One region of the Endozoicomonas sp. genome, then DNA from elsewhere that is predicted to be linked to it. Evidence: predicted binding sites of a transcription regulator. Region 1 holds the regulator's gene; each other region holds the start of a gene.

The links. Region 1 encodes LexA, which represses DNA repair genes until DNA is damaged. Its sites were predicted from a motif close to TACTGTNTANNTANACAGTA; they were not measured.
Region 2: a site for LexA is predicted at 6,342-6,361, ahead of ACOCLE_RS11940 (DNA topoisomerase III). Genes of this name have one in related genera too.
Region 3: a site for LexA is predicted at 4,338-4,357, ahead of ruvC (crossover junction endodeoxyribonuclease RuvC). Genes of this name have one in related genera too.

The regions. Positions count from the first base shown of each region.
Region 1 covers NZ_OZ239981.1:1,615,020-1,626,039, reverse strand. Annotated here, with positions in the region: gene ACOCLE_RS07040 (STAS domain-containing protein) at 1-50, opposite strand, end outside; gene ACOCLE_RS07035 (PP2C family protein-serine/threonine phosphatase) at 103-1,272, opposite strand; gene ACOCLE_RS07030 (mechanosensitive ion channel family protein) at 1,312-2,346, opposite strand; gene ACOCLE_RS07025 (hypothetical protein) at 2,476-2,892, opposite strand; partial or broken gene ACOCLE_RS07020 (hypothetical protein) at 2,923-2,982, opposite strand; gene ACOCLE_RS07015 (mechanosensitive ion channel family protein) at 3,034-3,603, opposite strand; gene nagZ (beta-N-acetylhexosaminidase) at 3,768-4,787, opposite strand; gene ACOCLE_RS07005 (L,D-transpeptidase family protein) at 4,819-5,301, opposite strand; gene ACOCLE_RS07000 (TetR/AcrR family transcriptional regulator) at 5,335-5,964, opposite strand; gene lexA (transcriptional repressor LexA) at 6,110-6,706, shown strand; gene ACOCLE_RS06990 (hypothetical protein) at 6,748-7,179, shown strand; gene ACOCLE_RS06985 (hypothetical protein) at 7,196-7,438, opposite strand; gene ACOCLE_RS06980 (DUF6586 family protein) at 7,568-8,044, opposite strand; gene topA (type I DNA topoisomerase) at 8,163-10,805, opposite strand.
Region 2 covers NZ_OZ239981.1:2,654,630-2,665,649, forward strand. Annotated here, with positions in the region: gene ACOCLE_RS11920 (ISKra4 family transposase) at 1-1,040, opposite strand, end outside; gene ACOCLE_RS11925 (hypothetical protein) at 1,109-1,600, opposite strand; gene tnpC (IS66 family transposase) at 1,590-3,095, opposite strand; gene ACOCLE_RS11935 (autotransporter outer membrane beta-barrel domain-containing protein) at 3,668-4,300, shown strand; gene ACOCLE_RS11940 (DNA topoisomerase III) at 4,358-6,310, opposite strand; gene ACOCLE_RS11945 (hypothetical protein) at 6,502-7,383, opposite strand; gene hdeA (acid-activated periplasmic chaperone HdeA) at 7,678-8,019, shown strand; gene dgt (dGTPase) at 8,171-9,637, shown strand; gene ACOCLE_RS11960 (patatin-like phospholipase family protein) at 9,606-10,484, opposite strand; gene ACOCLE_RS11965 (aldo/keto reductase family protein) at 10,666-11,020, shown strand, end outside.
Region 3 covers NZ_OZ239981.1:757,489-768,508, forward strand. Annotated here, with positions in the region: gene ACOCLE_RS03365 (hypothetical protein) at 4-903, shown strand; gene ACOCLE_RS03370 (FmdB family zinc ribbon protein) at 1,093-1,365, shown strand; gene aspS (aspartate--tRNA ligase) at 1,433-3,217, shown strand; gene ACOCLE_RS03380 (YebC/PmpR family DNA-binding transcriptional regulator) at 3,279-4,025, shown strand; gene ruvC (crossover junction endodeoxyribonuclease RuvC) at 4,392-4,916, shown strand; gene ruvA (Holliday junction branch migration protein RuvA) at 4,927-5,544, shown strand; gene rarD (EamA family transporter RarD) at 5,552-6,439, opposite strand; gene ruvB (Holliday junction branch migration DNA helicase RuvB) at 6,669-7,673, shown strand; gene ACOCLE_RS03405 (hypothetical protein) at 8,455-11,020, shown strand, end outside.

The DNA of each region.
Region 1 (11,020 bases):
TCGATAGATACGATTGTATGCCCTGCTTCACTTTTTGATTCAAATGGCATGTCGCGCTCCTTGCGTCATTGGTCTATCAAAAATAATCCGGTAGCAACCCGCTTATGGTTGCCACTCCAGTATTAGATAAGTTACATCATCCTCAAAAACATCGGCTCCTGTCCATCTGATAATGTTTTCTTCAACCCGATTAATCATTGCTTTAATTGATTCGTCAAATGAATCTTGCAGCAAAGACTCCAATCGGGCTTCACCAAACATCTCACCTGAATTATTTTCACATTCTGTAACACCATCAGAGTACAGAAATAGCCTGTCACCGGGCTGAAGCTGAATAGTCACATTGTCATAAGTCATTCCAGGCATCATACCTATAGGAACCCCACCACTGGAGACTATCTCTACAGTCCTGCTATTACTTTTAAGCCAAAGTGGCGATGGGTGACCTGCCTGAGAAATTGTCACGGAACCGGTACGACTATTAATGATCCCATACGCAATAGTAAAGTACAGCATTGCTTCTGGTTTAGCCTGAAACTGCTCATTGAGGTTAACCAACACTTCATTCGGGGTTTTAACACGGTAAAAAGGCGGTTCATTAAATGACTCTTTAACTAAAGCACCTCCACCATCCTCACGCAGTATGTTATTCAATGAAAAAGAAAATAATGCGGACGGAATCCCATGCCCTGCGACATCCAGCTGGTAAAAACTGAGAGTTTCACCATCCAGCGCCTGATAACCGAACATATCACCGCCAAGAAAACGGCTTGGCTTAAAGTACCAGTTGAAATCTACATGCTGAATTTTCGCCGGCTCAGCCAGAAGGCGGGCTTGCGTCTGAGCGGCTGACTCCAAATCTTTTTCAATCGTCTCAATCTTATTTTCAAGGGCAGCCTTTAATTCAATGATACGGATCCCAGCATTCAAACGAGCACTGAGTTCATCAAAATCAACGGGTTTATTAATGAAATCATCGGCACCACGGTTAATTCCTTCTACCATGGCCTGACGATCTGACTTTCCGGTTAGAAGCATAAAGTAGACATAGTACCCTATATGACTTTTGCGGATAGCCTCACAAAGCTCTATACCATCCATGTTTGGCATCATCCAGTCACTGATAACAATCCGGATATTAGGATGGCTTTCCAGAACATTCAGTGCTTCATACCCATCTGATGCTTCGAAAACCCGATGCCCCTGCTTTTTTAAAACAACAGACAGAATCATTCTCTGGTCACGCGCATCCTCAACTATCAATATATCCATCAGTTTTCTTATCAGTAAGCTTTATATTGAATATAGCTATTATGTTATCGGCCCATCTGACAAAATCCTTCGAGTTGGATAGGCAAACGATGCCCCTTCTTCATCAACGATCCGTGCAATCAAGAGCAAAATAGCTTCCTGGGCCTTTAAAAAACCAACACGGTCAGTTCTTGTAATATGTGCACGGACCTGACACAGGAGTGCCGAATCATCGTAGCGGATAAATACCGCATAATGAGGCTCACGATCATCAACCTCAGATAACTCTTTAAGAGCCTCATCTATTTGACTGAGAACTCTAGGTATTTTTCCAAGGTCTTCATATCGCAGGGTGAAGTTTTCAACCATGCGACGGTTTTTCATTCGGGTAGCATTTTCAACAACAATACCCGTAAAAATCGAGTTAGGGACATAGATAGGTCGACGATCAAAGGTTCTTATTTTAGTGAGACGCCACCCTACCTTTTCAACATGCCCTTCAATGGATCGATCTGGAGAGCGAACCCAGTCTCCTTCAGCAAAAGGACGATCCAGCATCAACATCAATCCACCAAAAAAGTTAGCTAGCCAGTCTTTAGCTGCAAGACCAAGGATAATACCGCCAATACCACCAAAGGCCAGAAGCGTTGAAAGGCTATACCCAAAAACCTGAGCAAGGCTAAGCAAAGTAGAAATGACTATGACTAGCTGAAGTGAGCGGGCAATAACCGAATGAGACAGACGCTTACGCCATTGCTCTCCCATTCCACCAAGCAATGCCTGCATATTCAAACTAACTTCCCAAATAAACCAGGCGGGATAGATGGTGAAAATAATTTTCTGAATCAAATTCAACGTATCATTGAAAGCGACTCCCTCAAGCCCAGGCCAGAAGTGTGCAGAATAGAGAAAAAATAACACCCAAGGAATCGTCAGCAATGGTCTACGGACTATATTGATTACCAGAGGCCAGAAAGCACTCAAATTATCCTTCCACTTTATACTGGCTAACCATTTGATTCCGTAAAAGAAGGCTACTGCTAGAACAAAGGCAATAACCAGATGGTAATAGAAAGAAATAAATTCGGGTTTCATGCTCACAATCTTTCAGTGGCTTCAATTAGTTGTTTTTATAAATTGTAGTCAGTTTATTCTCTTAAGCCTTCCCACACCTTCTAAATCTGCAACCAAAAAGGGAGAATGCATACTAACCTATTAAAATATCTAGAATTTCACAGCTTCCAGAGGTGGAGATGCGTTCTGCTTTGGAAGTTCTACATCACTCTCATAATGAAGAGTATTCGGTATATCCAAAGTACGGGTTGGGAAGGCAATATCGGCATCATGACCGTGAATAATCTTGACTATCTCTAGTAACACCTTCTCTTGTATTAGAAGGTATGCCGCCCAATCTGTGGTTTTTGTAAAACAGTAGATCTGACAGTCAAGACTTGAGCCACCAAAACTGATGAAATTAACCATGATAATCTTATCCTGATCAATACCCTCATGACGTCGCAGATAGCTTCGAATATCCTCCAGAATAAGATTAACCTTCTCACTATCACAATACCTTAACCCAAAGACCTGTTTGATACGCCTATTCTGCATACGAGATGGGTTTTCAACAGAAATGTTCATAAAGGTCGAGTTCGGTACGTAAAGGGGGCGTCTGGAGAAGGTAAGAATTCGGGTCTGCCGCCAGCCTATATACTCTACAGTACCTTCAATTTTTTTATCTGGTGAGCTTATCCAGTCTCCTACCCGAAATGGCTTATCAACTTAGATCATCCACCCGCCAAAGAAGTTAGCCAGCATGTCTTTAGCTGCAAAACCCACAGCAAGCCCACCAACGCCACCAAAAGCAAGAATGCCTGACAGGCTATAACCTAAGGCCTGCATGGCAACCAGAACCCCGGTAATGATGACGGCAACTCTCATTAGGCGCCCCAAGGCAATAACCGACGTCTGATCCAGCTTCTTCTTTCGGTCAACCTGCAGATAACGATGTTCCAGCGCCTTTATGAATGAAATAAAAACCCAGCAGAAAAGAACAATAACCAACAGGTCCCGAAAACTCAGAAGCCTTTCAAAGATACTGTTTCCGGTCCCTTCCCAAATTTCTTCTGCTGACCAGCTCAGCCCGGCAACCCAGATAAACAGATAAACCGGTTTCTGACCTGCCGCAAGCAGAGCATCATCCCAGAAATTCTGAGTAGCTTCCGCTTTAGTCATGAGCTTGCCGAATATCTTGCCAGCAAGATACCGGATAAACGCTGTCAGAAAAACAGCAATCACAGCCTGCATAAGCCAGTCAGGAATGTTAACGGTTGTAAGGTATGAAAAGTCCATGGTTACACCACAACGCTTAACCAAAATGTGAAAATAAGGACTGGAAGAAAGGACTGAAGGCGCACGGGATAAATAACTATAAACCAGTACGTCAATTTTGAGAGAAAGTTACTGAAATTACTTGGTAATGATATCTACTGGGTATTGATTAAGGCATGGAAAAATCAGTCTGTTCCAAAAGCCTTGTTCAACATTGTACGTACTTGCTGGTAGCGCTCAGAGTTTTCAAGAGAGTCCCAATCAGTGTATGACTCCGGCATTAGTTTATCTGGGCCAGCAGCTTGCAAACAAGAGTCGTCTACTTCATCAAGAACATCCCGAACACCCTGACGATTACAGATAATCAGAAGATCACAGCCAGCATCCAAAGCGGCTCTGGCTCTAGCAGGGTAACTGCCAGTTTTCGCTGCTCCTTCCATCGACAAGCAATCACTGATAATAACCCCTTCAAATGCGAGCTGGTTTCTTAACACGCCTTTCAGCCATTCTGGTGAATAACCAACCGGACGCTCGTCAATAGCGGGAAACAGGATATGGGCTGGCATTAATGCCTCAACTCCCTTTTGAATCATGACCTGAAATGGTTCCATGTCAGACTGCGAGATTTCATCAAGAGTGCGACTATCCAAGGGAAGAGTCACATGAGAATCAGCCTCTACATTTCCATGGCCTGGAAAGTGTTTAATAACCACTGACATCCCCGCTTCATGAACTCCATCAACCCATAATGAGGCCAGATGAATCACCTGCTCAGCCGAACGCCCAAAAGCGCGATCCCCAACAATAGACGTTTTGCCATGATCAATATCCAATACAGGCCCAAGGCAAAGATCTACCCCACAGGCCAGTAACTCACACGCCATCAGCCAGCCTGACTCATAAGCCATATGATACTGCTGATCCGGTGCAAATGAGCCGTATGCCTGTGCAGGAGGTAGACGGGTAAACCCTTCCTTGAAGCGTTGAACGCGCCCACCTTCCTGATCAACACAAATTAAAAGATCTTGCCGAACGTCTCGAATCGCGCTGACCAGTGCAATTAACTGTTCCCGACACTGATAGTTTCTGGAAAAAAGGACAATACCCGCAACACTGGGCAAGGAAAGCAGCTGGCTTTCTTCGGCAGTAAGCTGAAGCCCCTTTAGGTCTACCAAAAGCACACCACGGTTCAAGCCAGATTGCACAAATATATCCTCTGAAAACAAAAAATATGCATCAGCTAAGCTGTATATTGATCCTGGTACCAACATCTATACGGTCAAACAGATCAATAATATCTGCCCCATGCATTCTGATACACCCCCGAGAGCCAGGCTCTCCCATCACTGCAGTATCTGGTGAACCGTGGATATATATGTAGCGACGCATGGTATCAACATTTCCAAGCCGGTTATATCCGGGCTCAAGGCCACTGAGCCATAAAATCCTGGTTAATATCCAGTCCTTTCTTCCAGGATACTGCTTTCGAAGTTGCGGTGAATAAATCTCACCCGTAAAGCGGCGCCCAATAAATACTGAATTAACCGGCAGACCAGCACCAATTTTAGCTCGGATTACATGCAGTCCAAGAGGTGTTTGCCAACTTCCCTCCTGTTGGCCAGTGCCTTTGCTGGCCGTTGAAACAGAGTATGTGTGACTCTTGCCACTCTTCTCGTGAAGCACCATCTCCTGACTGGAAATATGAACGGTAAGAAGCATCGGTTTAAAACTCTTTCTTGTAGAAACGGCCTTTCAGGTATGAGCTCTAAGACCTGCAGCCATGAAAGGAACCATTTTCCTCATGATTTCTTCCAGCTCATAGTTAACCCCGTAATCACTTTCAGCAATTGCCCGCAGAGCATTTGCTCCTGACAGGGTAAAAACTGCAGATCCGAGAATAAAATAAACTCTCCAGAACAAATCCCCCATTGGCAAGTTAGGGCATGCTTTTACCAGCAATTGGAGGTAGGCTTGGAACACATCCCCGTATACCTCCCGTAAATATTTCTTCAAATGCCCCTGCCCCTGGGTGTAGGCCAACCCAATCAGCCTCATACAGACAGAAAGATCCTCTGGGCTTCTAGGCTCAACAACCATAATCTGATCTACCAGCAAATGAAGTATCTCTTCCAGGTCAATGGCATCGTTATTATCCTGATATTTAACAAGCGCTTTGGAAAGCTTGCTGACAAAAGGATCTAAAAAACGGGAAAAAACAGCCTGAATCAGAGCTTTTTTAGAACCAAAGTGATAATTAACAGCAGCAAGGTTAACACCTGCCTTGCTAGTAATTGAACGCAGGGAGGTCTCTGCAAACCCATGCTCAGCAAATAACTTCTCTGCAGCGTCCAGAATCCTGTCTACTGTCGCTGACTGTGACATGCCTGTGTAACCTCCATTGTAAACATTTGTTTAAAACTAACGTTAGCAAACTAAAACATCAAGTCTGATTAATAAGTTCTGGTAGTTGCAGCCAACAAAATACTGTATATAATTACATGTACTGTATAAAAACACAGATTCAGATATGTATAAATTGACTAAGCGCCAGACTGAGATCCTAGAACTGATCAGGTCTCATATCGAAGAAACCGGCTTCCCTCCAACCCGAGCGGAAATTGCGCAGACATTCGGTTTCAGGTCTCCCAATGCCGCCGAAGAGCACCTTAGAGCACTTGCTCGTAAAGGTGCGATAGAAATCACCCCTGGAGCATCAAGAGGCATACGAATACCTGGCACAGAATACGCTGGCCTTCCTATTGTAGGACAGGTTGCTGCAGGAAGCCCCATTCTTGCCCAGGAGCACATCGAAGATCACTTATCCATAAACCCTGAATTCTTTTCTCCAAAAGCTGACTTCATGCTACGTGTAAAAGGGATGAGCATGAAGGACATCGGCATTCTTGACGGCGACCTACTCGCAGTCCACAAAACATCAACAGCTTCCAATGGACAGATTGTGGTTGCCAGAATTGATGATGAGGTCACCGTTAAGCGTTTTGAACAAATTAAAAACAGAGTTTACCTCCACCCGGAAAATGAAGAATTCAAAACAATCGAAGTCGATCTCAGTCTTGATACTTTTGCTATCGAAGGGCTGAGCGTAGGGGTCATCAGGAACTGAAAAAGCCTGTCCCTGACGATTCCTGTTGTAGAGGACCTGACATGCAAGCACTCACCGCATCATTAAATCAGAGCAGCAACGACGCTATTCATGACAATGAACCTGCCAGCTTTATTGATGAACTCATCATCTCAGGACCACCTTGGCAGTCTGGACGTTTTTTGAAGTCAGTTCTCAGTGAACTCGCCAATGACCAGGATCAGCGCTGGCTCACTTTGATACTGTCAAGCGAACAAGCTAAAAACACTATAAACTGGCTAAAGGCTTCTGGTATCAGTAGACATCGCCTACAGGTCCTCAATCCCTCAGCACAATCTGATCCGCTTAAGCTCACCCGAAAAGCCCTTGCCGCAGGAACCAGTCATACAGTAGTAAGCTGGATTAACCAAATGGATAGCAGAGCACTGTCTGAATTAGAGTCTGCTGCACGTTCAGGTAGGTGCCAAGGCCTAGCCATCAGAAACAGGGGATAGGATTGATTCCAACAAATCAATGCAGAACACGATTTTCCGGAATATATTCTTCAGCCTCAGATTCAGTTTTTCTCCCTACTTCAGCTATGCAGGCATCCAGCATAGCTCTTGCAACCTCAACCTGTTCACCCTGGAGAAAGTCAAGCAATTCCTGAGAAAATGACATAGTCACCAATGGCTCAGCGTTTTCTTCATCGCTACGACGCAATACAATTTCGCCGGAAGGTAATTCAACAATTTCAAGAAATGACGCTGACATAATTAGTGACACCAGAATTTAATGGTTAGCGATAAAGCATTGTGCATGAGGCTTTGGCCGCTTTCAAGACAACAGGAGAGATCTAAATCTGGACAGTAATATACAGTAAAGAACTCATCTGCAGACTGCTTACCACTCGAGGCTGAAGTTTCGACTATAGGTTACCAGCTCTTTTAGAGAATCAAGCACGGAAAGAAAACCCTCCATCTGATCAAGCCGAACACTATTGATACTGAATAGAGGAATTTCATTGCAATCAAGACTCTTCCGCTGAATAGGCATCGAGCATTCCAGATGGTTCTTTAACAACGCTGACAACCATGAGTCTTGCTGCTCAAGACGCTCAATATACTGTAGCTCAGAAGAAACCTCACCCTTATAGTGGACACTATTCATAGCCTCATCCAATGAGGGAAGCTGGTTTACCGGCAAACGGTAATTCGTCATAATTTCAGCAATTAACGACCGATAAGCCTGAACCATGGCATTCAGGCAGGCCTCACGGAATGCGGGCTTGGCAAGATCATCTGCTTCCTCCCAGGCATCCAGCAACAATCGGGAGTGAAAGAGCATTTTATTGGTATATCCCTGCCAATTGTTTGTCATAACCAACTCCATCAATCATCCAGGCACAACTTAGCGCTGCCGGGCCAAAAATTAATAACAGCCATAATACAACAGGGCTTAATAGCCCTGTTTCATGAACCAAGAGTGTGAGATAGACCTAACTGGACTGGCGCTTTTTAGTCTGCTTTTCATTCCAGCTACCCTCATCATAGGTAGCACTCCAACCAGTTGCCTTACCATCCAGCTCTGACATAACATACTGCTGCTTAGTCTTACGACTGTATCGAATAATTGCTGGGTTCCCGTCAGGATCCTGCCGGGGAGCATCCATCAGATAACCATACTTAGGGTCAATCATTGCCTGATGCGGCAATAATTCAGCAACCAGAGGAGCACGGGTTTCTCTGTTCTTGGGAAATTGACTGGCCGCAAGGAATAACCCGGAAGCCCCATCCCTGAGCACATAATGATCATCAACTTTGACACACTTTAACTCAGGCATGGGTACTGGCTCCATTTTGGGTGGAGCTGGCTCACCACTTTTGAGTAACTTTCTGGTATTCTTACATTCACTGTTAGTACAGCCAAAATACTTACCAAAACGCCCCGTTTTCAACTGCATTTCACTACCGCACTTATCACATTCAAGTACGGGACCATCATATCCTTTTAGCTTGTAACTCCCCTTCTCCACTTCAAACCCAGAACAATCAGGGTTATTACCGCAGACATGCAACTTCCTATGCTCATCAATCAGGTAGCTTTCCATAGCGGTAGAACACTTGGGGCAACGACGCATGGCTCTCAGGGCGTTAACCTCCGCATATTCATCATCTGCGTCTTCCACCTCTTCGCCAGGAACCAGGTTAATCGTCGTTTTGCAGCGTTCCTTCGGTGGCAACGAATAACCAGAACACCCAAGAAACACCCCGGTAGATGCCGTGCGGATCATCATTGGGCGGCTGCAGGTCGGACACTCAATGTCCGTCAGGGAGGGTTCATTTGAACGCATCCCCCCTTCACTCTGTTCAGCCTGTGTCAACTGAAGAGTAAAGTCCGTATAAAAATCATCAAGAACCTGCTTCCAGTTTTTTTCACCTTCAGCAATATCATCCAGTTTCTCTTCCATTCTTGCTGTGAAGTGAAAATCCATGAGTTCATTAAAGGACTCATTCAGACGATCAGTCACAATATCGCCCATTTTTTCGGCATAAAAACGGCGATTCTTCACTGAAACGTATCCACGATCCTGGATCGTAGAGATAATCGATGCATAGGTTGATGGTCGGCCAATCCCCTGTTTCTCCAGCTCCTTTACCAGAGCAGCTTCACTGAAACGAGCGGGTGGACGGGTAAATAGCTGCTTGGGGTCCAGTTTTTCAAGCTTCAGAACTACGCCTTTCTGAAGATCTGGCAGAATCACATCTTCACCTTTTCTGGCCAGAGGCTTTTGCACTCGGGTATAACCATCAAACTTCAATGTCCGTCCCCTGGCCTTGAGTTGATAGCCTTTAACATCGACAACCAGAGAAGTACTGAGATACTCGGCAGGTGTCATCTGACAGGCAACGAACTGACGCCAGATCAAATCGTACAGGCGCTCTGCATCCCGCTCCATTCCAGAAAGGCCATCGGGTTTTAACGTGACACTGGACGGTCTAATTGCCTCGTGAGCTTCCTGAGCACCAGCCTTACTGCTGTAGATATTCGGCTGCTCCGGGCAGTATTGATCACCATACTGTTTGGTAATAAATGAACGAGCACTTTCTAAAGCATCCTGACTCAGATTGGTGGAGTCGGTTCTCATGTAGGTGATATAACCTGCTTCATACAGACGCTGAGCCAACATCATGGTTTTCTTTACACTGAACCCAAGGCGTGTGCTTGCCGCCTGCTGCAGTGTGGATGTGATAAAGGGCGCAGAAGGCTTGCTCTGAGTTGGCTTATCTTCACGACTGGTCAGGGAGTATTGGCCCTGCTGTAGTTGGGTCAGAGCTTTATCGGTTTCGGCCTTGCTCGTCGGCCTGAAATTGACACCATTTTCCTTAACTACCTGAAAGCGAACAGCATCACTCCCTTTTGCCAGGAGATCTGCATAGACTTCCCAGTACTCTTCTGGAATAAAGCTTCGAATTTCCCGTTCACGTTCGACCACCAGCTTAACAGCAACGGATTGGACACGCCCTGCAGAGAGCCCGCGGGCAATCTTTGCCCAGAGAAGCGGGGATACCATATAACCAACGACACGGTCCAGGAATCGGCGTGCCTGCTGAGCATCGACTCGATCCTGATTCAACTGCCCAGGAGATTCAAACGCAGACTGGATAGCTTTTTTGGTAATTTCATTGAAGACAACCCGACGGTATCGATCTGGGCTTCCGCCGATGGCCTGCTGCAAATGCCAGGCAATAGCCTCTCCCTCACGATCCAAATCCGTTGCGAGATAGATGGTGTCAGCGCTTTCAGCCAGACGGATCAGTTCGTCAACGACTTTTTCCTTTCCCGGAAGAATCTGGTAATGCGCTTCCCAGCCATTATCAGGGTTGATCCCCATACGCTCGATCAACTGCTCACGGGCTTTGATTTTCTTACGGCGCTCACGCTCTTCAGGTGAGAGCTTTTTGGACTCAGCAGCGGCCTTGGCCCTGGCCTTTGTATCCACGGCTTTCTTCGGCCCACCTGCTGTTGGCAAATCCCGGATATGACCCACACTGGATTTGACAACAAAGTCTTTGCCCAAATATTTGTTGATGGTTTTCGCCTTGGCTGGCGACTCCACAATAACTAGCGATTTACCCATGCTGCCTTACACGTCCTGTCATCTGTTCCAATGTTCTGGCTGGTCAGATCTGTGAGCAGATAAATCGCCCATCATACTGAATAATCAGACCTGCTGAAATAGAGCTTTATCGCCAGAACAAGAAAAGCCGGGATAGAAATTGCTTCAATATATAAGGCGAAGTCAATAATCGGTCAAGGAAAACCATCAACCTCTTTCCTGTAAAGGAGTGGGTT
Region 2 (11,020 bases), 1.0 Mb from region 1:
GTAAAATAGCTCACAGCTTTGTAGCGCTTCTCTGTCAGTGCGATTGTCTTTTTCGGGAGCTCGGCTGATTCAATTTCCTGAAGGATTTTTTTGGCTGCTCCACGCTTGTTTTTCAAACTATGTAGCCTGTCTTCAAGCCACTGGTGTCGCTTCGCCTTACTGGTTGGAAACAGTGCTTCCGCTGCTCCAGCTAAATATTCAGATGCATGATAAAAATCGAGTATCTGCCCAGAGGTATGTTGTTTCAAATAACTCCAGTTTTCTCTAGCCCCGTCAGCTACCCCGATGTATGTGGCATTTGGGTAGAGTCGTTTTAGATCTGCAATCTCCTCGTCGAGCTTGCTCATAAAGCTTTGTTTACCATACTCTGGCGAACTGGCTGTATATATCGTGTGGAGCCTGTCTCCATCTGCAGAATATAGGCTCAATGTCCCACACATGGCTTCCCTCCAGCCTTCTTCACAAAGCAGCATGCAGGTTCCATCCAGACCAATGGCTATTGTTTCAACAGGCTCTTTTAGTGGAGGAAGGTGGTAGTGAGTGTCTTGCTGGTCTTCAATTAATGCACCTACTCTGTCCGATAAATGCTTGATATAAGAATTTGAAAGCGTCCTTTGATGGTTGGTCTCAAAATCTTCTTTTACCGCAGGCGCTGGCATCTGGCTGTATTTCCAGGCGATAGACTTGGCAAATTTGGGGGTAGCTGAACCAATAATACCGGCACGAAGATCAAGTGCTGCCAGAGTACTGCCACCTCTGACACCCTGATATACGGAGCGCTCCAAAGGTATACGACCGTATAAGGTTTCATAGTGCTTAAGAACCTTTCCTTTGTAGTTCCACTTCTGCTGATTAACGACGATAGGTTCTTTATTGGGTGATTCAAATAGCCCCAATAACTCTTTTGTTCCAAGCTGCCCGGCTTCATTGAGTGCACGCTGTAAACTATCTTCAAGATTCAGCATGTTGCCTGAATCTATAGAAACTTCAATTTGCAAAACGATGCTTTTGGTAGAGCTGGAAATAACAGAAGCGGGCATGACAGTTAACTATTATGAGTGGTGTTCCCATAGTAGCTGTGAAAATAGAGCACTATTGTTTCAATCATTCAGAGAGAGCACCCCAACGGCCAGTTCCATTTCATCAACCCACTCAACATGGTGTCATTACCGGCTCCCATTTTAATATTTGGGTTTGCTCCACTTTTCAATGCCCATTGAGCCATTGCAAGATTATAATTGCCCAGCGCCATCCTTAGCATATTGGCATGATCTTTATCACCGAGATTTATATCAGCACCATGCTCAACCCCCCATTTTGCTAATTTAGGAAATTCATTAAAGGCAGAAAACGACAGTAAATGACGACCACGCTTGTTCTCGCTTTTTCCAGAAATTGGGGCGTTAGTCAACAATTCTTCAGAATATACTCCAGAGTGAAGAACTTCTTCGTAAGCTCGAATCACCACCCGTTCCACAGCTGTCCTTGCATCGCTTGCCCCAGAAGGTTCTTCCTGAAATCTTGGATCTGATTTTACAGGTATTGATACTATGAATAAGCATATTAATAGAGCAAAACAATTATTGTAACTATTCAGCACCCAGCAAAGGCGTATTGTTGTAATTTCGAACCGCTTTAAGAAGCGCCTGAAATATGTTCAACCCCTGCTTTTTAGCAGATGATAAATAGCTTCGGATTCGGGTAAACATGGTACCTCCGTCTTCGCTTCTGAAGCAGCCTGAGATCTTCTGCTTAAGTTTGGCCATCCTGGCATCACGTTCACTGCCATTGTTATCGAAGGGAATTGAAAAGTCCGACATGAAGCGCAACGTTTCAACCTTAAACTCAATAAGCCTTTTGAACAGGTTGTAGGCCTTGGTATTCCTGACCTTCTTACGTCCAAGCACCTGTCGTTGTTTTTCCATATAAGCGGTTTCCTTCGTGAGAGCCCTTTGAAGGATTTGGTCGTATATCGTCTCAATGCGAAGCTGTATTGCACCAGGCATTTGAGTCAGACCGGCTGCTTTGTATTTCTTGCAGAAGTGCCAGGAGAGCGTAAGCAATTTCATCAGCCGCAGAGCCAGCTTATTCGCATCCCTATCGACAACTCCCTGAAGCTCTCTCAGATGATGGGCATTACAAAGCACATGCACTGCCGCATAGGCAAAGTAGGACTTCCAATGATCGTGAACCAGAATGCCTGCAAAAGTCAGCAGGATGCCCATTGCATCCATTGCTTCACAACCTCGCCTTTCTGAGAGGTAGTAAAGCGTCCATTGGTCATCTCGCATAATGTGTAACCACCACAGTGAACCGTCAACCCGCATGCCAGTTTCATCCGCTCCTGCAACCGGACTTTCTTGTAAAGCATCGCGGATACTCTGCTCAGTAGAGGCCAGGTTCTCATGGGTATAGGCAACAAAATTGGCAACAGAGCCTGCGCTGACACTCATGCAATAAATAGTATTGAAATACTCAGACACCCGGTGATATGGGATGAAGTGATACTGGTTTAAATGAACAGCCATTGCCTGAGTCACTTCTCCGTATTGAGCAGCGGCTTTCACTCCTTGGGGAAACTCAGCGGTGTTCCGTTTACCACAAGGACATACTTTAACGTCTGCCCAGTACGCGGTAACTTCAAATTCTCCGGGTCTACCTGGATCAAAAACCTGTCGCTCAATGTATTTGGTGGGTTTAATATCGATAAGCGAAGACTGGCAACAGCAACATTTTTCAACCTTCAGATGCCTGACATAATCGGGTAAGGCGACACGTCTCAAACAAGAGCCTTGATGACCTTTCTGGCCACCTGGTTTATTGCCTGAAGATGGTCTAAGGCTTTTGGGGTTCGGTGTTTCCTGTGAGGAGCAGGGGGCTTCTTTGGAAGATGTATCACCTTTATCACTCCCTTTTTTACTGGGCTTTTGATAACCATCTGACGATGGTGGCTTACTACTGTTTTGACTGTTTTTATTAACCCTTTCTTCCAGTTCGCTGCAACGTTCCCGTAAAAGCGCATTCTCGGTCCGAAGCTCTTCATTCTCTTTAAGGAGAGCTTCGGTAAACGGAGTAGCTGGGAAGTCTGGTTCCATACTGGAGATTTGTTAGAAAAATTGAGTATAAGATGATGGTCGAAAAATCAGAAAATTCCAGATTTATATGAAGGGTGCTGAATAGTTACCAATTATTTTTGATTTGCATATGTTCACCTCCAATATAAAAAAGACAACCCATCCAATTAATTTTTTAAAAAAGCAAACCCGGTAATCAAATAAAATTAATATTCGCAATAATCTGCCAGAACAAAAACACTTTTAAAAAACGATCAAAAACCAATTAACAATCAAACAGATAAAAAAGCAAAGTCAATTATATCATCAAAAAACAACCACTATAGTTTCACCGTACATTCATATTACAAACCAATATAAAAATATTAAAAAAACCCACAAAAAAAGTGTAAATAAAAACCATCTTTAGCCGGATTAATTTTCTATTATCATTACCAACAAAAGAGGAATAACCTGAAGTAATATACATCAACATGAAAAACAGGAGAGAGCAATAAAACAAAATGAACTTTTTGTTTTTTTTACGATCATTGAAATACGAAATAATAATTTTTCACAACCAAATTCGATCTACCAAAAATACAACGTAAATAATGAAAATGAATCAAAAAAATATCTTACGCCTCTGGGTAACACTTCTACTATCAGCTATTGCTTTTTTTGCTAACTCAAGCGAAAGCTATAACTACTCCTCATTCAACACAGGATTTGGTTACAACAGCCATAACAAAGGAGTCCAGAAAATTGATGGCACTACCTGGTTCATAAATGGTGCTTATCATATTCCATCAACACCCTTGATTTTGACAGGAGGCTACTCACATGGGCGTATCGACAAAAATGAAATAGCCAGCAATATTGGCATAAATGATAGCTCTTATTTTGCTGGTGCTAGCCTACTGTTAAGACCTACGGCAAAGCTTCACTTTGTTCCCTCACTTACCTATGGCCGCCTGAGAAGTGGGTTGTCGATTGATACAACCACCATGAAAGGTGAAGTTACAGCTTATTCAGCCTCTATCAATGCCCGATATCACCTTGAAAGAGGCCTCTGGCTAAATACTGGCTATACCCAGCAATACTTTGATCAGGATTCGGCCCAGAACAATGGGTTCTTTTTAGCAGGGGCAGAGTACCAGGTTGATACGAACTGGGGATTTGGTATGAACTACCGAGGAAATTCAGAAGAATATACTACTCAGCTTTTCATCAAGCTCTTTTACTAACCCCTATTATGAACAATACCGTTTTGTAGGAAGGCACCCAGTGATTATAACGGGTGCTTAAGCAGAGCTTCGCTTCTTACGACGACTCCCCTTTCCTCGACTTTTCCTTTTAAACGGCTGGCTGGAAGGTGAAGGTAAACTGGCAACAGAAGGCAATCCATCATTCATGGTTTGTACCAGCAACGCTCTTAACTCCTGATCAAGCTCTCCCATAAACGCCCTATAACTGCCCTTCCGCTCAACGATATCATTTAGAGAAGCCTCCCAGCGCGCTGTCATATCAGGAGTTGTCACTTTTTCCGGCAGAGCGTTGATCAATGCCCGCCCCGTGGCTGATGCATGAATATTACGGCCCTTGCGCTCCAGAAACTGCCGCTTGAACAAAAGCTCAATAATGCTGGCCCGAGTTGCTTCTGTTCCCAGCCCATCGGTTTCACGGAGAATCTTTCGAATCTCTTTATCCTGAACAAATCGGGCTATACCCGTCATGGCAGAAAGGAGTGTTGCATCATTAAATGGTTTGGGAGGCTGGGTCATTTTTTCCTTAAGCTCGGCTTCAGGGCAGTCAAGAACACCCCCTTTGGCCAACTCTGGCAAAAAAGTACTCTCTTCATTACTTTCATCATTAACAGAACGCTGATGACTTTTTCCCAAATTAATCAGAACCTTCCAGCCTTCCTCTACCGTTTGACGGCTTCCAGCTCGAAAAAGACCATTTTCTATTTCAATATCAACAACTCTTTTTCTGAACGTATGATCAGGATAAAACTGGGCAACATACTGCCTCGCAATTAATCCATACAACTTTTGATCCAATTCAGATAATCGTTCAAGGTCCGTTCTCAATGATGTAGGAATAATCGCGTGATGAGCCCCAACTTTTTTATCATTCCAGGCGCTGGTTTTTCTTTCTGGCAGTGCCTGATCTACAGCCTTAGCCAGTGAGAACACATTATGACGGATAGTGGCCAACACTTCAGGGGCCTGAGAGAAATGCTCTTCCGGCAGATAGCGGCAGTCTGAACGTGGGTAAGTAATCAGTTTCTGCTCATAAAGCCGCTGACAACTATCAAGCACCTTCTTTGCATCCATTCGAAGCTGCCGGGCGGCATCAATCTGCAAAGCAGACAAAGAGTAAGGCAAGGGAGGTGCCTCTTTCCCACGCTTATCCTCTATACGCTTCACAGTCCCCTGCTTGCCAGAAATCCGATCAACCACATTCTGGGCAAGGCGTCGGTCCAGAACTCGCCCCTCTTCATCCATCCAGTTCTGACAGGCTTCACTGGGAATCCATCTGGCTTTGAAGACCTCTTCTTTAGCAGTCACCATTGTGGCAAACACTTCAAAGTAAGGCTTGGGCTGAAAGTCCTCGATTTCAGCATCACGTCGAGCAACAAGACCAAGAATCGGTGTCTGAACCCGTCCGATAGAAAGCAGGCCATTAAAGCCAACCTTCCGACCCAGCAACGTGCAGGCGCGGGTCAGGTTAATTCCATATAGCCAGTCTGCCCGGGAACGGGCCAGCGCGGAAACAGCCAGCGGTACAAACTCCTGATTGGATCGCATCCGCCCTAGCGCCTGTGAAACCGCAGAAGGGTTCAGGTCACTGATTAATAAACGACGAACATCTCTTTTACGCTGGGCAGACAGCTTTAGAAAGTCTAATACTTCATCCACCAGCAGCTGACCTTCGCGATCAGGGTCACCCGCATTGATAATAATGTCAGCCCGTTTCAGCAGCTTACTGATCACGGACAGCTGTGAGCGCCCCCCCTTTCTAGGCCGTAACTTCCATTGCAGTGGAACGATAGGAAGGTGTTCAAGCTTCCATGCTTTGTAAGCAGGGTCATAAGCATCAGGCTCCTCCTGCTCCAACAGATGACCAATACACCAGGTCACCACATCTCCGGAAGCAGATTCAATATAGCCCTCCTGCTTTTTCAGGGGCTTTTTTAAAACATCGGCAATGGCACGCCCGAGGCTGGGCTTTTCGGCGATAAATAACCGCATTCAGAAACAATCCGGTTCACAATGATTAAAATACTGTTTTTTTATACAGCATAATTTACCAATTAGCGAGGACTGCCTTCTATTTTTAGTCTCACCAGATGAGTGTTGCTCTCACCCACTTAGATAGATAGCAGGGTTTCCGGCTGGCACTGAAACTCCTGCAGTTCAGGCTCAGAATATGTAATGCCTGTTTACCAGGTAAGGTATAACCTGCCATGACGATAATTCCAGCAACCTGTAGGCTTCTGTGCTTTCAAGTGCCAGGGTATTTTTTGGTTTTGAAATAGCAATAAAGTCTCAGCTGAATCCTTATCACACAGCACTTTCTCAGTGATAGCAACGGGTGCTTTGGTCTCTCGAATACTCAGGGGTAAAACATAGCTATCCTGCTTATTTTGAGACTCCGTTAAATAAAGGTTACTCTTTTGTCCAGAGCACTGGTTATCAAGAGCGCAAAGCCGCTTGCGAGCCTCACTTTCACTTTCGAGCGTATAAAAAATCTCATAAGGCATTTCACTGGGAACAATGAAATTATCAATGGCTTTGCGTGAGTGGAGAGGAGAAATAATTTCCACTGTATCAATAGTCAGACCAGACTCTTTTTCTAGTTGAAAGTCTGTTAAATAGGTAGCTAACCTATGCTGGATTATTGAAAATCTGTCCAGGTATACTTCCTCAGCAGTCATTACCGAGCAAAAATCACTGACTCCCTGCCTCACAGGAAGACGAATCAATGGAACCTGAAAGTTAACTCCATAGTGTGTAACCAGACTGAGGGCAAACTCCTCACTGGTTTGAAAGTGAATGATTATTTTAGGGAAAGCAATAAATTCCCCATCTACAGTGATGCAGGCAATATCAGATACATGTTCCTGATGTGGAGTCATGTTAATAACAAAACCTTCCTCAGAAGGAGAAAGTGAGTAGAGGCCTGTTTCGTATATTTCATTATAAAACTCCCCTCCATGTCTCACCACGCCGACATACCCCTCCGGAACATAGAAATCTGTTGAGGAGTTTGAATCATTATCCTCTGCAATCAACGAAACAAAAGGCACTATCAGGAAAAACATTACAGTGGTCAATAACCCTATTAACCTATGTACCACGGGCTATACTCCAAACTCTGTGTCAATATTCAAAAAATATATAAAGAGGTAAACCTAATTCTTTAGCAATCGATATAAACCTGTTGACCAACTACCCTTACGCCCTTTATACACTGGCGCCGTTATGTTTCTTATTCGCCCTTAGTTACTCTTGAATATAAACAAACTGACCAATTATAGCTTTCGTTAATCTCTCTGGCGGAACGTTTTTATTGAACTAGAATTTTTCAGGCTTACAACCGTTAAAGGGTGATCACGATGGAAATGAAAGCTCTAGGTCTGGCTATAGTTCTGACTACAGTATCCCTGACAGCCGTTGCTGCAAACTCTGACAAGAGCAAAACCCCAACTAACAGCACAAAGCCCACAAAACCCATTACTGAGTGGACCTGTGCAGACTACCTTGACCTTCAGGAAGACTACCAACCTTACGCCATTGGCTGGGCCACGGCCTACAGTAAAGCCGGGAAACCTGAAGATACCGCTTTCGATGTGCAGGGCATTGAAACCATTAGACCCACACTTCTTGAGTATTGTAACCGAAACCTTCAAGCATCATTCTGGGATAAGGTGAAGGCAGAGTTCAAAAAGTATATATAGGCTGAGAAAAGTATTTATTTGTGCACAGAACCACCCGTTTCACGAAGGCAGGTGGTCCCTGATTTATTTAATGCGGCAAATCATGCGACTCACCGAGCAGCCGAAAGATATGGTAACCTGAACACTAATCTATCCGCTGGTTACCAAGCTTATGGCATCTCTGGATTACCTCAAAAAACTAACCTGTGATCGCCCTGACCCAAGAGTGAATGAACAGCCCAGAGACCTGATCACGGAGACTGAGAGTAACCGGGGGTGCATCATTCAGTCGGCTGCGGTTCGCAGACTTCAGCAGAAGACTCAGGTCTATCCACTTGAGACTAATGCTGCAGTCCGCAGTCGGCTTACCCACTCACTGGAAGTCCAGCAGACAGGGCGCTACCTGGCAAAGACCATCCTTGATCAGTTAAAAAAAAATGATGAGCTGGGAAAACTCGGTCTGGAAGGTATCGAAACGGCCTTTACCAACCTGGTTGAAATGTCCTGTCTTCTGCACGATGTGGGCAACCCCCCCTTCGGGCATTTTGGTGAAGCCGCTTTCAGTCGCTGGATTCAGGAAAATGGCGCAGCGTGCCATCGCAAAGCGATGGAAAGACAAACAGCCATGAATAATCAAACCGGGCACTCAGAACTTTTTAACAAGATATTGTTACCGGATTTGTCCGTATTTGAAGGCAATGCCCAGGGGCTGCGTATCATTCATAGCCTACAGGCACTCAATCTGACCTGGTCACAACTGGCAGCCACCATCAAATACACCAGATCCCCATATCAGGACAGGAATCCCGGATTCAACTACCGCCAAAAGAAACCAGGGTTTTATTACTCGGAGCGTCGCCTTATTCAGGATATCTGGAAGCACCTTGATATGGAGGCCAACTGTCGCCACCCTCTGGTCTATATCATGGAAGCTGCGGACGACATTTCCTACTGCATTGCCGACCTGGAGGATGCAATCGACAAGGGGATCCTTTCATTCAGAGGATTGAGCTTCTGGCTTAAAGAGGTATGGAAAGAATTCAGTAATGAAAAGAGCCGTTATTTGCCAGATATTATTAACACTGCTGAAAACGTTGCCAAAGATAACCCCCAGAACTTTATTCGCCATTTACGCTCACACCTGGTCAGGGATCTGGTCGGTTATGCCGCCAACCGATATCTGCAAAAGCATACAGAAGTGTTTAACGGAACACTGGATGAACCATTAATTGACGGAGGTTCTGACCAGCATCTGGCGCTTAAGACACTGAAAACCGTCGCCATACGCCATGTATTCAGCAGTCAGGAGAAAGAAACACCAGAGCTTCGGGGCTATGCAGCCCTGATGGGATTACTCGATATCTATCGTCCAATTCTGGAACTCCCCAGAACCGCATTCTCAAACCTCGAAAATCTGGATGGTGAACACTTTATCGAGCATCGACTGAACCACCGCTTGTCTCGGAAGTATAAAGCAGCCTATTTGCGGGCAGTGCATCAAATGAGCCAGAAAAAGCACACACCCGCTGAAGAAAACGATCTTGAGTGGTATTATCGGGCAAGACTGATTCTGGACTATATGAGTGGCATGACAGACCACTTTGTACTTACTGAGTATCAGAGCCTATCGGCAATTTAAACCAGGAAGATCGTTTGAGAGCCCCTCCTTTCATGGTTTTCAGCCATTCAACACCTTCGCTTTCAAAGTATTTTCTGCTGGAGTTATACCCCATTTCATAAATAGACTTGAGCTGATCAGGCTTCACCATAAAAGCGCTACACTCCTCAATACCTTCCGGAGCCAACGAAACCTCTGGCAAATTTATATTTGAGAACTGCCTGGCAGAGCTGTAAATCTGAAAAACCCGATCCAGCACATCAAACGTGTTAGCAAAATGTTCACTGGGTTTTGACATGATAGGGGCAAGGTACATCCCGATATGGTGACGACACTGGTCATGAATCAGATCAGAAGGATAGTTATTGATAATCCCACCATCGGCATAGACAGTCCCCTGCCACTTAACTGGTGTGAACATGCCTGGATAAGCAGACGACGCGGTCAAAGCATTAATCAATGGACCGCTGTTAAATACTGTTTGCCGGGCTCTGTTCAAATCAGTAGCAACCACATACAGAGGCTTTTTCAATGACTCGAAGCTGTCCTCCGGGAAATAAGTCTGAAAGTTTTTTGCAATCTTGGCGGAGTCAATCAAACCGAGCGCATTAAAAGAAAGGTTTCGAAAACTAAACATTCGGGTAGAGACAAAAAAGTCCAGAATCTCTTCCGGTGCATACCCGGCACTGTGCAGAGCGCCCACCATAGCCCCCCCGCTGGCACCGGAAATAATATCTGGCTCAATTCCCTGCTCTTTCAGATACTGCAATAGCCCAATCTGGGCCATGCATTTTGCACCACCGCCTGACAGGGTGAGACCTAACCGGTAAGGTTTGCTTTTAAAAAGCTCTGTCGTGAACATGCTCATTAATCAAAGACCTGTTTTTCAAAAAAACCTCATAAACAACGTTTCTTGTAAGCATCTCTCGAAAAAAGTCTTTTGGAAAGTTTTCTGCCCATGCCGACATTATGTCATGAGCCCTGCTCTACACTAAAGTAAATCTCAACAGAGCGAAACGTGCTCAATAATATCAAAGGGAGACAAGGAGATGAGCGAACAGCCTGACACTAATCCATTTAATCTTCACGACACCAGAGTTCCCCGTTTTATCTATGGCACGGCCTGGAAAGAACAGGCGACATCTGAGCTGACGTTGAAAGCCCTGAATAACGGTTTCACAGCCATTGATACCGCTAACCAGCGTAAACATTACTATGAAGAAGGGGTTGGGGAAGCGTTACAGAACTTCTATCAAACCAGTGGAACTAGCCGTGAAGACCTCTATCTGCAGACTAAATTCACTTACGCTGAAGGTCAGGATAACCGTCTGCCATACAACCCCAAAGTGGATACCAAAGAACAGGTAGAGCAGTCCTTTCTTTCATCACTGGAGCACTTAAAAA
Region 3 (11,020 bases), 860 kb from region 1:
GTCATGAAGTCTGCTGAGCTTCAAGCTGCTCAATCAGCGACAACCATTGATACGGCGCTGGTGAATAGGCTTTCAGGTGAAATTGCACAGCTTGAGTTGAGCGTAAGTCAGTTGCAAGCTGATATTGTTGATGTGAGCGACAATATTGCAGATCTTCAATATCTGAATATCATCAGTCAATTGCAGGTACAGTTTTCTGAAGTGTTTATCCATTTTTTTGCAGCTCAGGTTCAAGGAGCCTTTGAAATTAGGGTAATGCTGTCAAAATCTCTTAATGAGGATAACAGGGAGTGGCTTGATTCCGGGGAGCAGGCGCTGGATAAGCTGGAATATGAATTGTTAAGGCTGGATAAGTTGTTTTCGGAAGAGGCAAATCGTTTAGTACTGGCCAAATCATTGAAGCGGGCTCAAATAAGAGGAGAGAATCAACAATTACAAAAAGATCTCCAGCCCAATGAATTGGCCGCGACATTGGAAGGGTTGTTAACCCCCAATTTATTGAGTGAGATTTACAATCTTGTTTCTACGGGTGAATACTCTGTTGAGGCTGATTTGTCGTCATCGGAGAAAAAAGTCTCTGAAACCTCGGAGGCGCTATCACTGATTCTTTTAGCTGAGCCACCAGACCTGGATGATGAGAAAGGCGCTGTTTCTCAGCCTTATCTGGGGGATAACCTGAGTCTGGAAGGTGCAGATAATCCACAGGCATTTGCCTTGTTACTTTTGAAAGAACGTATGGCAGAGATATCGGTGATCAATCAACTGGATGGTGGACATGATGCTCGAAGCCAGTACCTGGCCAGATTTTTTGATCTTGAGAGCATAGTGGATGAGATGGTTGTGAAGGCGTTGAAAGATAGTGAGTACTCTGAAGCTGCCATTCGCAAGGCCAGTAAAGCCTGATATCTATCAATTTCATTTTGATTAAGCCGTACTGATTGCCAGTGCGGCTTTTTTTGTTTGACAACGGCTGACTCTGCCTGTCTTTGGGGTATAATGGCCGTTTTTCTGCGAATCAGTAAACGTAAGTGCCTAATTCAATGCGGTATTGATGGTGCTTGCTGTTGTGAGTAAAAAGGTAGGCCAGCTTAAATGCCGATCTATGAGTATCAGTGTGAGCAATGCTTCGAAGTGACTGAAGCGATTCAAAAATTCAGTGATGAACCATTGAGTGATTGCCCTGCCTGTGGTCAGGCAGCACTGAAAAAGCTGTTAAGTGCGCCGGCCTTCAGGCTGAAAGGTGGTGGTTGGTATGAAACCGACTTTAAGGGGGGCAGTAAGAAAAACCTGTCTTCCAGTGATAACCACTGCCCAGCCAAAGATAGCAAGAGCAGTTGTGGTGGTTGCCCGGCAACCAGTGATTGATCAACTTCCTGTCAGCCCAGCGGCTGTATGGATGAAATCTAGTTGAATTCCTGATTTGAGGTATATTATGCGCAGCCATTATTGCGGCGAACTGAATCTTTCCCAAGATGGGCAGGAAGTCACCCTCTGCGGTTGGGTACATCGCCGTCGTGATCACGGTGGCGTGATTTTTCTGGACCTGCGTGATCGCGAAGGCCTGGCTCAGGTAGTGGTAGACCCTGATACTGAAGAAGCATTTGCACTCGCTGATAAGGTGCGTAGCGAATATGTCCTGAAAATCACCGGTATCGTTCGCCCACGCCCAGAAGGCACTGTGAATAGCAACATGGCTACCGGTGAGATTGAAGTTCTGGGTAAACAGGTGGAAATCCTTAACCAGGCTCAGACTCCGCCATTCCAGATCGAAGGTTACACTGATGTTGGTGAAGATGTTCGCCTGCGTAACCGGGTTATTGATCTGCGTCGTCCTGAGATGCAGGAAAAGCTGATTATTCGCAGCAAAGCTACCGCCGTAGTGCGTCGTTTTATGGAAGAGCACGGTTTTCTGGATATCGAAACACCGATGTTGACCCGTGCAACTCCGGAAGGTGCCCGTGACTACCTGGTTCCAAGCCGTGTACATCCAGGGCATTTCTACGCACTGCCACAGTCTCCGCAGCTGTTCAAGCAAATGCTGATGGTGTCTGGTTTTGACCGTTACTACCAGATCGTTAAATGTTTCCGTGATGAAGATCTGCGTGCGGATCGTCAGCCTGAATTTACCCAGATCGATATTGAGACATCCTTCCTGGATGAAGCTCAGATCATGGGAATTACTGAGTCTCTGGTCAAAAAACTGTTCAATGAAGTGAAGGGTGTGGATCTTGGGGCTGAATTCCCTCGCATGACCTATGCCGAAGCCATGAGCCGTTTCGGTTCAGACAAGCCTGATCTGCGTATTCCTCTGGAGCTGGTGGATGTGGCTGACCTGATGGCTGGCGTTGACTTTAAGGTGTTCAAAGGGCCAGCAGAAGATCCTAAAGGTCGTGTTGCCGCCCTGAAGGTGACCGGTGGGGCTGAGCTGAGCCGTAAGCAGATTGACGACTACACCAAGTTTGTCAGCATTTATGGTGCGAAAGGCCTGGCCTGGATCAAGGTGAATGAACTGGAGAAAGGCGTTGAAGGTCTTCAGTCTCCAATCATCAAGTTCCTGGGAGATGATGTCACCATGAACATCATGTCCCGTATTGGTGCGGCCAATGGCGATATCGTCTTCTTTGGTGCTGATAAAGAAACGATTGTAAATGAAGCGCTGGGTGCGTTGCGTTGTAAGGTAGGTGAAGATCTGAATCTTTACACTTGCGACTGGGCGCCACTGTGGGTCGTTGACTTCCCAATGTTTGAAGAGACGGATAATGGTGGCCTGACAGCCCTGCATCACCCATTCACGGCGCCAACCTGCTCCCCGGAAGAACTGGAAGCGAATCCATCTCAGGCGTTGTCCCGCGCTTATGATATGGTCTTGAATGGCTATGAAGTGGGTGGTGGTTCTGTTCGTATTCACCGCCAGGAAATGCAGCAGGCGGTATTCCGTGTACTGGATATTCAGGAAGAAGAGCAGCGTGAGAAGTTTGGCTTCCTGCTGGATGCCCTGAAGTACGGTGCGCCTCCTCACGGTGGTCTGGCTTTCGGTCTGGACCGTCTGGTAATGCTGCTGTGTGGTACTACGAACATTCGTGAAGTGATTGCTTTCCCGAAAACCCAGTCAGCTTCCTGTTTGCTGACCCAGGCTCCCGGTGAAGTGGAAAGTCAGCAGCTCCGTGATCTGAATCTGCGCATTCGTCGCGATCCGGCATCTGCAACCAGTCACTGATTAATCATGGCAGTCGCTTTGTCGAGCGATTGCCAGCCAAGCGTTTTTAATAGAGGTTTCTATGGCAGGTCATAGTAAATGGGCCAACATTAAACACCGTAAGGCCGCGCAGGACGCCAAGCGGGGCAAGATTTTTACCAAAATCATCCGTGAGCTTACTGTTGCCGCAAAGCAGGGCGGCGGTAATGTTGAGGATAACCCGAAGCTGAGAGCGATCGTTGATAAAGCTCTGGCTGCCAATATGACCCGGGATACCATTAACCGCGCTATTGCCCGTGGTGCCGGTGGTGAAGACGATTCCAATATGGAAGAAGTCACCTACGAAGGTTACGGTGCTGGTGGTATTGCGGTTCTGGTTGAGTGTCTGACGGATAACCGCAACCGTACTGTGGCGGAAGTTCGTCATGCCTTTTCCAAGCATGGCGGTAACCTGGGAACCGATGGCTCCGTAGCTTATCTGTTTGAGCGCAAAGGTCAGATCTTCTTTGAAGAAGGTGTTGATGAAGAGCAGCTTATGGATGCCGCTCTGGAAGCCGGTGCTGAAGATGTGGTCACGAATGATGATGGTTCCGCAGAAGTACTGACAGAGTGGACTGAATTCATGGCCGTTAAGGATGCTCTGGAAGCGGCAGGGCTCACTCCAGCGGGTGGTGAAGTTGCCATGATTGCTTCTACACAGACAGAGCTTGATCTGGGTGGTGCTGAGAAAATCATGAAATTGGTTGATCGTCTGGAAGATCTGGATGACGTTCAGAATGTCTACACTAATGCAGACATTCCAGCAGAAATCATGGAGCAGCTGGCCTGAGTGTAGGTTTATATTGTTTTAACTGAAAACCCGGATTTTTCCGGGTTTTTTTATAAGTAGGTGTGTGAAAAAGCAGGAATTTTTTCCGGGGGGCTCAGGTATTGCGCGGTGTTCAGTTGTCAACTCACAGGTTGAAGGCCAGGGTGATTAGAAAAAGCACCACTGTAACACTGGCAATGGTCAGTAATGTTTTCACTTGATTATTCATCTGGCAAGCTGACTCCCTAAAACTCACGTTCAAGAGTAAGCCTCAACAGTGTTCTTTCGTAGCGTATTTTGGTAATGCCGTGTTTCAAAATTGTAATGCTGGAAACGTGTATGTATATACAGTATTCTTTTTAACGATACGTTTGGAACAGAAATGGAATGGCCATATTGTTGGGGATTGACCCCGGGTCCAGGATTACCGGGTATGGAATCATTGAGGAAATTGGCTCCCAATGTAAATACGTGGCGTCTGGCTGTATCCGAATTCAGGATGGGCCGCTGCCAGAACGACTTGCCCAGATTTTCCAGGGAATCAATACCGTTATTGAAATGTACAGTCCACAATCTGTCGGTATTGAGCAGGTGTTTATGGCGCGTAATGCTGACTCTGCCCTGAAGCTTGGGCAGGCTCGTGGAGCTGCGATTGTTGCTGCTGTCAATCATGGCCTTGAAGTTTCAGAATATTCGGCACGACAGGTGAAGCAGGCTGTGGTGGGCAAAGGGTCTGCAGAAAAGTCCCAGGTGCAGCACATGATTACGTCAATCCTGAAACTGGATAAAACACCTCAGGCAGACGCTGCAGATGCTTTGGCGGTGGCATTGTGCCACTCTCACACGCGTGCAAGCCTGGTTCGTATGGCGGGTGCGACGGGTAGAAGAAATCGTCGGTTATTAAGTCGTTAGGATACTGGATATGATAGGCAGACTTCGCGGTATTTTGCTGGAAAAAAAAGCGCCATATCTTCTCATTGAAGCAGGAGGAGTGGGCTATGAAGTTGAAGCGCCAATGTCGGTGTTTTACCGCCTGCCAGAGATTGGTGTTGAAGCAACGCTTTATACGCATTTTGTTGTTAGAGAAGATGCCCAGCTACTTTATGGTTTCAGTGACTCTCGTGAGAGAGAGCTTTTTCGTACCCTGATCAAAGTGAATGGGGTTGGTCCGAAACTGGGCTTAACATTGCTTTCCGGCATAGAAGCGTCTGACTTTGTTCGATGTGTTCATGACGGTGACAGTTCCACTCTGGTGAAGTTACCCGGGGTTGGAAAGAAAACAGCAGAACGCCTGATCGTGGAGTTAAAAGATAAGCTGTCAAAATGGGATTGTTCAGGTGCACAACTTGATGGATTAACGGGAACTCCATTGGGCCAAGCTATCGAAAAGCAGGCAGCTGATACTGAGCAGGAAGCAGTCAGTGCTCTGGTTGCACTGGGCTATAAGCCTCAGGAAGCCAGTAAGGTGATTGGTCGGATTAAAGTCGAAGGCCTGTCCAGTGAAGAACTCATCAGACAGGCGTTACGAAGTATGATTTAAGGGCTTCTCAGGCAACAGCTGGTTTGCGGACGATTCTAATGGAATCAATGCAGATAATGGCTGTTGCCAGCCAAATGAAGCCGTAGGTGACCCACTGTGATGATGGTAACGGTTCCTTCAGAATGAAGATGGCTACCATAAAGATAATGGCAGGTTCCAGGTAGCTCAGCAAACCAAATAGACTGACAGGCAATGCTTTGGACGCAGCGACATAGATCAGCATAGCCAGTGTGCAGAGAACACCCAGCCCCGGTAATAGATAGTAGAGATCACTGTTGGCAGAAAGTGCCTGGAAGAAACTTTCATCGGTTGCGATTGCAAAGATGGCAAATGGCAGCAGTAAAAGGTTCTCAAACATAAAGCAGGCCAGAGAGTTTACTTTCACTTTTCTTCGTATGAGAAAGTAGAGAGGATAACCTGCAGCAATAGCAACAGGAACCCATGAAAGACTCCCAAACTGATAGATCTCATGAGCGACGCCTGTGGCAGCCAGGGCAGTTCCTGCCAGCTGTAAAGGTCTTAATTTCTCACCATAAGCAATACGGCCGGTTAGAACCAGGGTGAGTGGCAGTAGAAAATAACCCAGGGAAAGCTCTGTGGTCAGGTCATTGATTGGAGCCCAGACAAACAGCCACCATTGAAAACCGACCAGTATTGTACCAGCGGCAAGCCAAAGCATGTTTTCTGGTTGTTTCAGTAGCTGTTGGAACAGTTGAAACTTTCTAAGCAGTAGCAGTGACACTAGAGCAGTGACCGATGAAAAGAGGATACGGTTCCAGAACAGAAGGGAGCCGTCTAATGGGTTAAGCCACTGGACATACCAGGGTATAAGACCAAACATCAGTGATGCAAGGATCGAATAACCCAATCCGGTGGAAGATACGGACGATGACATTACTACTCTGCCAGGTTGAAGGTTTACCGCATACTGCGGACAGCTTTTGGATTCTAGTCTTAGACAAAATAACCGGCAAGCTCGGTAAACCGTGGATTTCCATTTGCACTAAGTATTAGGTTCTGTTGACATCATGTTCCAAACCCAGTGGCTTGAGTTGAGAAAGGAACCTTATGTCAATGGAGTCTGGAAGTGTTAGTCTGGATTAAAGTGATTTTTGGGAAACATTATGATTGAAGCGGATCGCTTGATTTCGGCCAATGAGCGCCCGAATGAAGAGGCTCAGGATCGGGCTATTCGACCCGTGAGGTTGAGTGAGTATGCAGGGCAGCCAAAAGTCAGGGAGCAGATGGAGATATTTATCCAAGCGGCCCGAAAGCGTGGTGATGCTTTGGATCATACGTTGATATTTGGCCCGCCGGGGTTGGGAAAGACAACGCTGTCCCATATTCTTGCCAATGAAATGGGCAGCAATATCCGTTCGACTTCCGGGCCAGTTATTGAGAAGGCCGGAGACCTTGCTGCCCTCCTTACAAACCTTGAGCCCAACGACATTCTGTTTATTGATGAAATCCACCGCCTAAGCCCGGCTGTTGAAGAAGTGCTCTATCCTGCGATGGAAGATTACCAGCTGGACATCATGATTGGAGAAGGGCCTGCTGCACGATCGATCAAACTCGATCTTCCACCCTTTACCCTGGTAGGGGCGACTACGCGCGCCGGTCTGTTGACATCACCTTTAAGGGATCGCTTCGGTATTGTGCAGCGTCTGGAGTTCTACAGTGTCGCCGACCTGAGTTCAATCGTTCTCCGTTCGGCAGGCATTCTTGGTGTTCAGATGGATATGGAGGCGGCCAATGAAGTTGCGCGCCGTTCAAGAGGTACTCCCCGTATAGCGAACCGACTTCTGAGGCGAGTCAGAGATTATGCGGAAGTAAAAGGCGATGGTACCGTAACCCGTACGCTTGCTGATGCAGCCTTGAATATGCTGGATGTTGATGCCAGTGGCTTTGATCATATGGATCGTCGCCTGTTGCTGGCTATGATTGAAAAGTTTGATGGAGGCCCGGTTGGTGTAGATAGTCTGGCAGCTGCTATCAGTGAAGAGAGGGATACGATAGAAGATGTTTTAGAGCCTTATTTGATTCAACAGGGTTATATTATGAGGACACCAAGAGGGCGGGTGTTGACTAAAAATGCCTATCTGCACTTTGGTTTTGACTACTCTGAATAAAAATTATTATTAGTAATTACACTACTTCATATCTCCTGAACACTCGAACGAATTTGTTGTGTTCAGGACATTTCTACTCCATATAAAATAGTATGCATCCAATGTGACTATTACCTTGCTTGGGCGTAAATACAGTCACTCTGAGTTAAGCAATATATTTATGGAATTAAAATGGCCTTCGATGTTCAGGGAGTATAAATTTGTTGTGGTTAACTGATCGCATGACAAATTTAGAATAGCCCTAATTCTACATATTCTACAAATCAATGAATCGTAATGAGCTAATAGTAAATTGTTAAAGTATTTTTAAATAGATTGATGGCTAGAAATAGAGTTTATAATGATAGGCGGTTTATTACCTGAATAAAATCGAAACTACAGGGTATTAAGGGTGGAAGGAGCAGGCCATAAGTCATTTATAAACACGAGCCAAGGAACTTCTCAAGCTCAAGGGGGGAAGGCTGTAGAGGCTGGTAGCCAGTACTCTGACGAGGGAAATTTCTCTTCTGAAAGTGGCGTGCATAAGGTTAAGCCGTGTGTTAAACCAACATTCCTACCCAGCTCTGACTGGAGACAGGAAACAGGACTGAGATCTTCGTTCGTTTCATTGAGGGGAGAGCATAGTGTCCGACCCTACGAGAAAGAGCGAACTCATTTTTTAGGAGGGGGGCGGCCAGAAACCGCTGGCTCTGTTGCGGATGAATTTCAGGATATCCGTCAAGCTCGTAGTATGAGGTCTCCAAGATACTCTAAGTTATCAGGAGCGGGAGTACCTGCGTTATTGCCATTTGGTAATGGAACAAATACTGCCAGCTTGAGAGAGCAGGGACGAGGGCTCGCTAAAGCTGAATCGCTTGTGGAATCAATAAAAGTATTACCCACAGCAGCACTTCTGAAGAGAGAGTTTGAGTTACAAAGTGAATGCTATGTGGCTGATCGGGAATCATTCCTTGTTGATGAAGTACCATCTGATTCAGTGGGGCTTTTATCACTTGATGATTTAAAGGTTCGGCTAGAAGAGGCAAGATCAAATTCAACATTTGAAAAACTATCAAGAATACTTTCTGCACCAAAAGAAACTATGGAAGAGGGTAGTCTAGTTTTGGAGTGCCGTAAAACGACCGACTACTTAAGAAATCATGCCTGTTTATTAAAATTACTAGAAGAATTCAACACATATGCTGATCCTTCTAGTGGATATTACTTTGCAGATAGACGTCACCCTATACTGAAAACACTGAAAGAAGTGGTTGTTAAAGAAGGGGGGGAGGAAGACACTGTTTTTGAGATGAAGTTTAATATAGATGGTGGTGATGGGCTCATCCTATCAATAAAACGGTGCGTTCCAGTAATAATGAAGACTCCTCAACCTCAGTTAGTACCAGAGAACCCACTTGATGCCCAAATACTTAAGGAGTGGGAATTAGGGGGAACATTAATATCTGGGGAGGCTAAAAAAGAGATTGAGCCTAAAGCCATTATGCCTTCAACTTACCAATTGGAACATGAAACCTTCAATAATCCGGATTTATTTTCTGCCTTGAAAGAGCGGGTAGCCAATTCAAGCTGTGACGTCACTATACTGGTTAAATTTCGTGATCATCCGCCAGTGGATCAGGAAAAAACGGGTAGAGGCGATCGATTGGCAACGAGTCGTAAAAATCCAAAAGATTTCTATCGATCAGAAATAATGAAGCTCAATTGGGGGGAGGAATATCCGAAATTTATTGAAATTCAAATCCCTTTAATGAGTGATATACCCGTTAAAGATTCTGACTTAATAGACTTAAGTAGAGAACCTCTTCGGAATAAAAGCTCCATAGGTTCATATCCTGATTTACAATATGTCTGCGATCAGGCTAAAGCTATAGCTATGAATATGAATCCAGAGAATCCCGAAAATAATGCAATGGGTGGAGATCATCGAGGTGCTGGGATAGGAGTGAATACCTGTGACTTCATGGAGTTTCCGAGCCTGGTTGTTAAGATTGGAATGGCCTCTCTGGATCTGTTAGAAGCTAACATAGCAGATGTCACAACGGCTGCAACCGGTACGCTAAATAAATACATTGAGAATATAGCTGGTCTATTGAACCAAAACTTCAAGTGCTGCCGAAGCTTGGGATTCGTTGTTGGAATGAATAGTACTCAACGCAGTGGAAGAGTACATGCTAACTCAGAAAGTGATAATGGAGGTGGGAATCATAAAGCTGAAGCACTAGCAGAAGAGATTCAGGATAAAATGAATAAATATCGCTATGCATTGATTCAGACTCGATTCTCAGAGCAGGAAAAGTTTGGGACTATGATTACAAACCCTATGGTTTCAGCTATGACTGTTTTAAATATCTTGAGTCTTGAGTTATTGGTTATGTATCTAGTAAGAGATATCAATAGGCTGCTGGAAGTGCCAGGATTTAAAAGGGTTATTAAGCTAAATATTGATGGAAATCCTGAAAATTTTGTTGTCAGGGATGGGTGGTTTACTCTTATCGATCAAACACCTGCCAATAGTAGTGTTAATGACTGCGTTTTTCCAGGAAATAAGTTTTTAACCAAAGCTTGGTTTAAGCGTAGAGAAGACTTTAATCATAAATTATCCACTGTGTTTGAGTTTGGTCTTTTTTTTATACCCGTTATGATTTTCAGACTATTCCATCCAAAGGAGGCAGACTACTCTGTATTCGAAGAGGAGGGAGTATTTGACACAAAAATGAAGGATCAGGTAGAGCGGCAAAAAGTAATTTTGGATACGCTTCTGGGTTGGCTGGCTTCAGATAATGAGCTTGTGAAATGGGTTGAGTCGTGTTTCTTTTCTTTTATGGAAAAAGATTTATCCATAGACCTTATTGAAGGTCGAAATTGTGACTCATTCATAGAAAAGTTGTCCGATGGTTTTAATAATTTTATATGCGGGGGTAAACTTACAGAAAATCATTCAGTGGGTTTTGCTTCTTTGGATCAAACATCAAAAGTCAGATTTCTACATGTTTGTCTACGAGTCGTCTATAAGCATTTAGGGAAAATAAAATCGGACGAGAAAGATAATCTTCAGGAGAAAAGGTTGGTAGAGGGAGCCTATAGAGGTGTTACAATAGGATTGAGTAAGAGTGGTTGTTATAGTGAGGCAGAAGTATCAGCTATCCTAAAAAATATCACCTGTAGAGAAGTTTCTGTTTATTCTCAACGAGGTGTTAAAGATAGCTTTTATCAGGCTTTATTCGAGTCCGGTAAATTGCCAGAACATGGTTGGGGATTCGGTCAAGATGATATCAAGGTTTTTAAGAAGGAGTTGGTCACTCAGAGTATATATAAGGCTATAAATGGAAAAAATTATAAAACTGTTC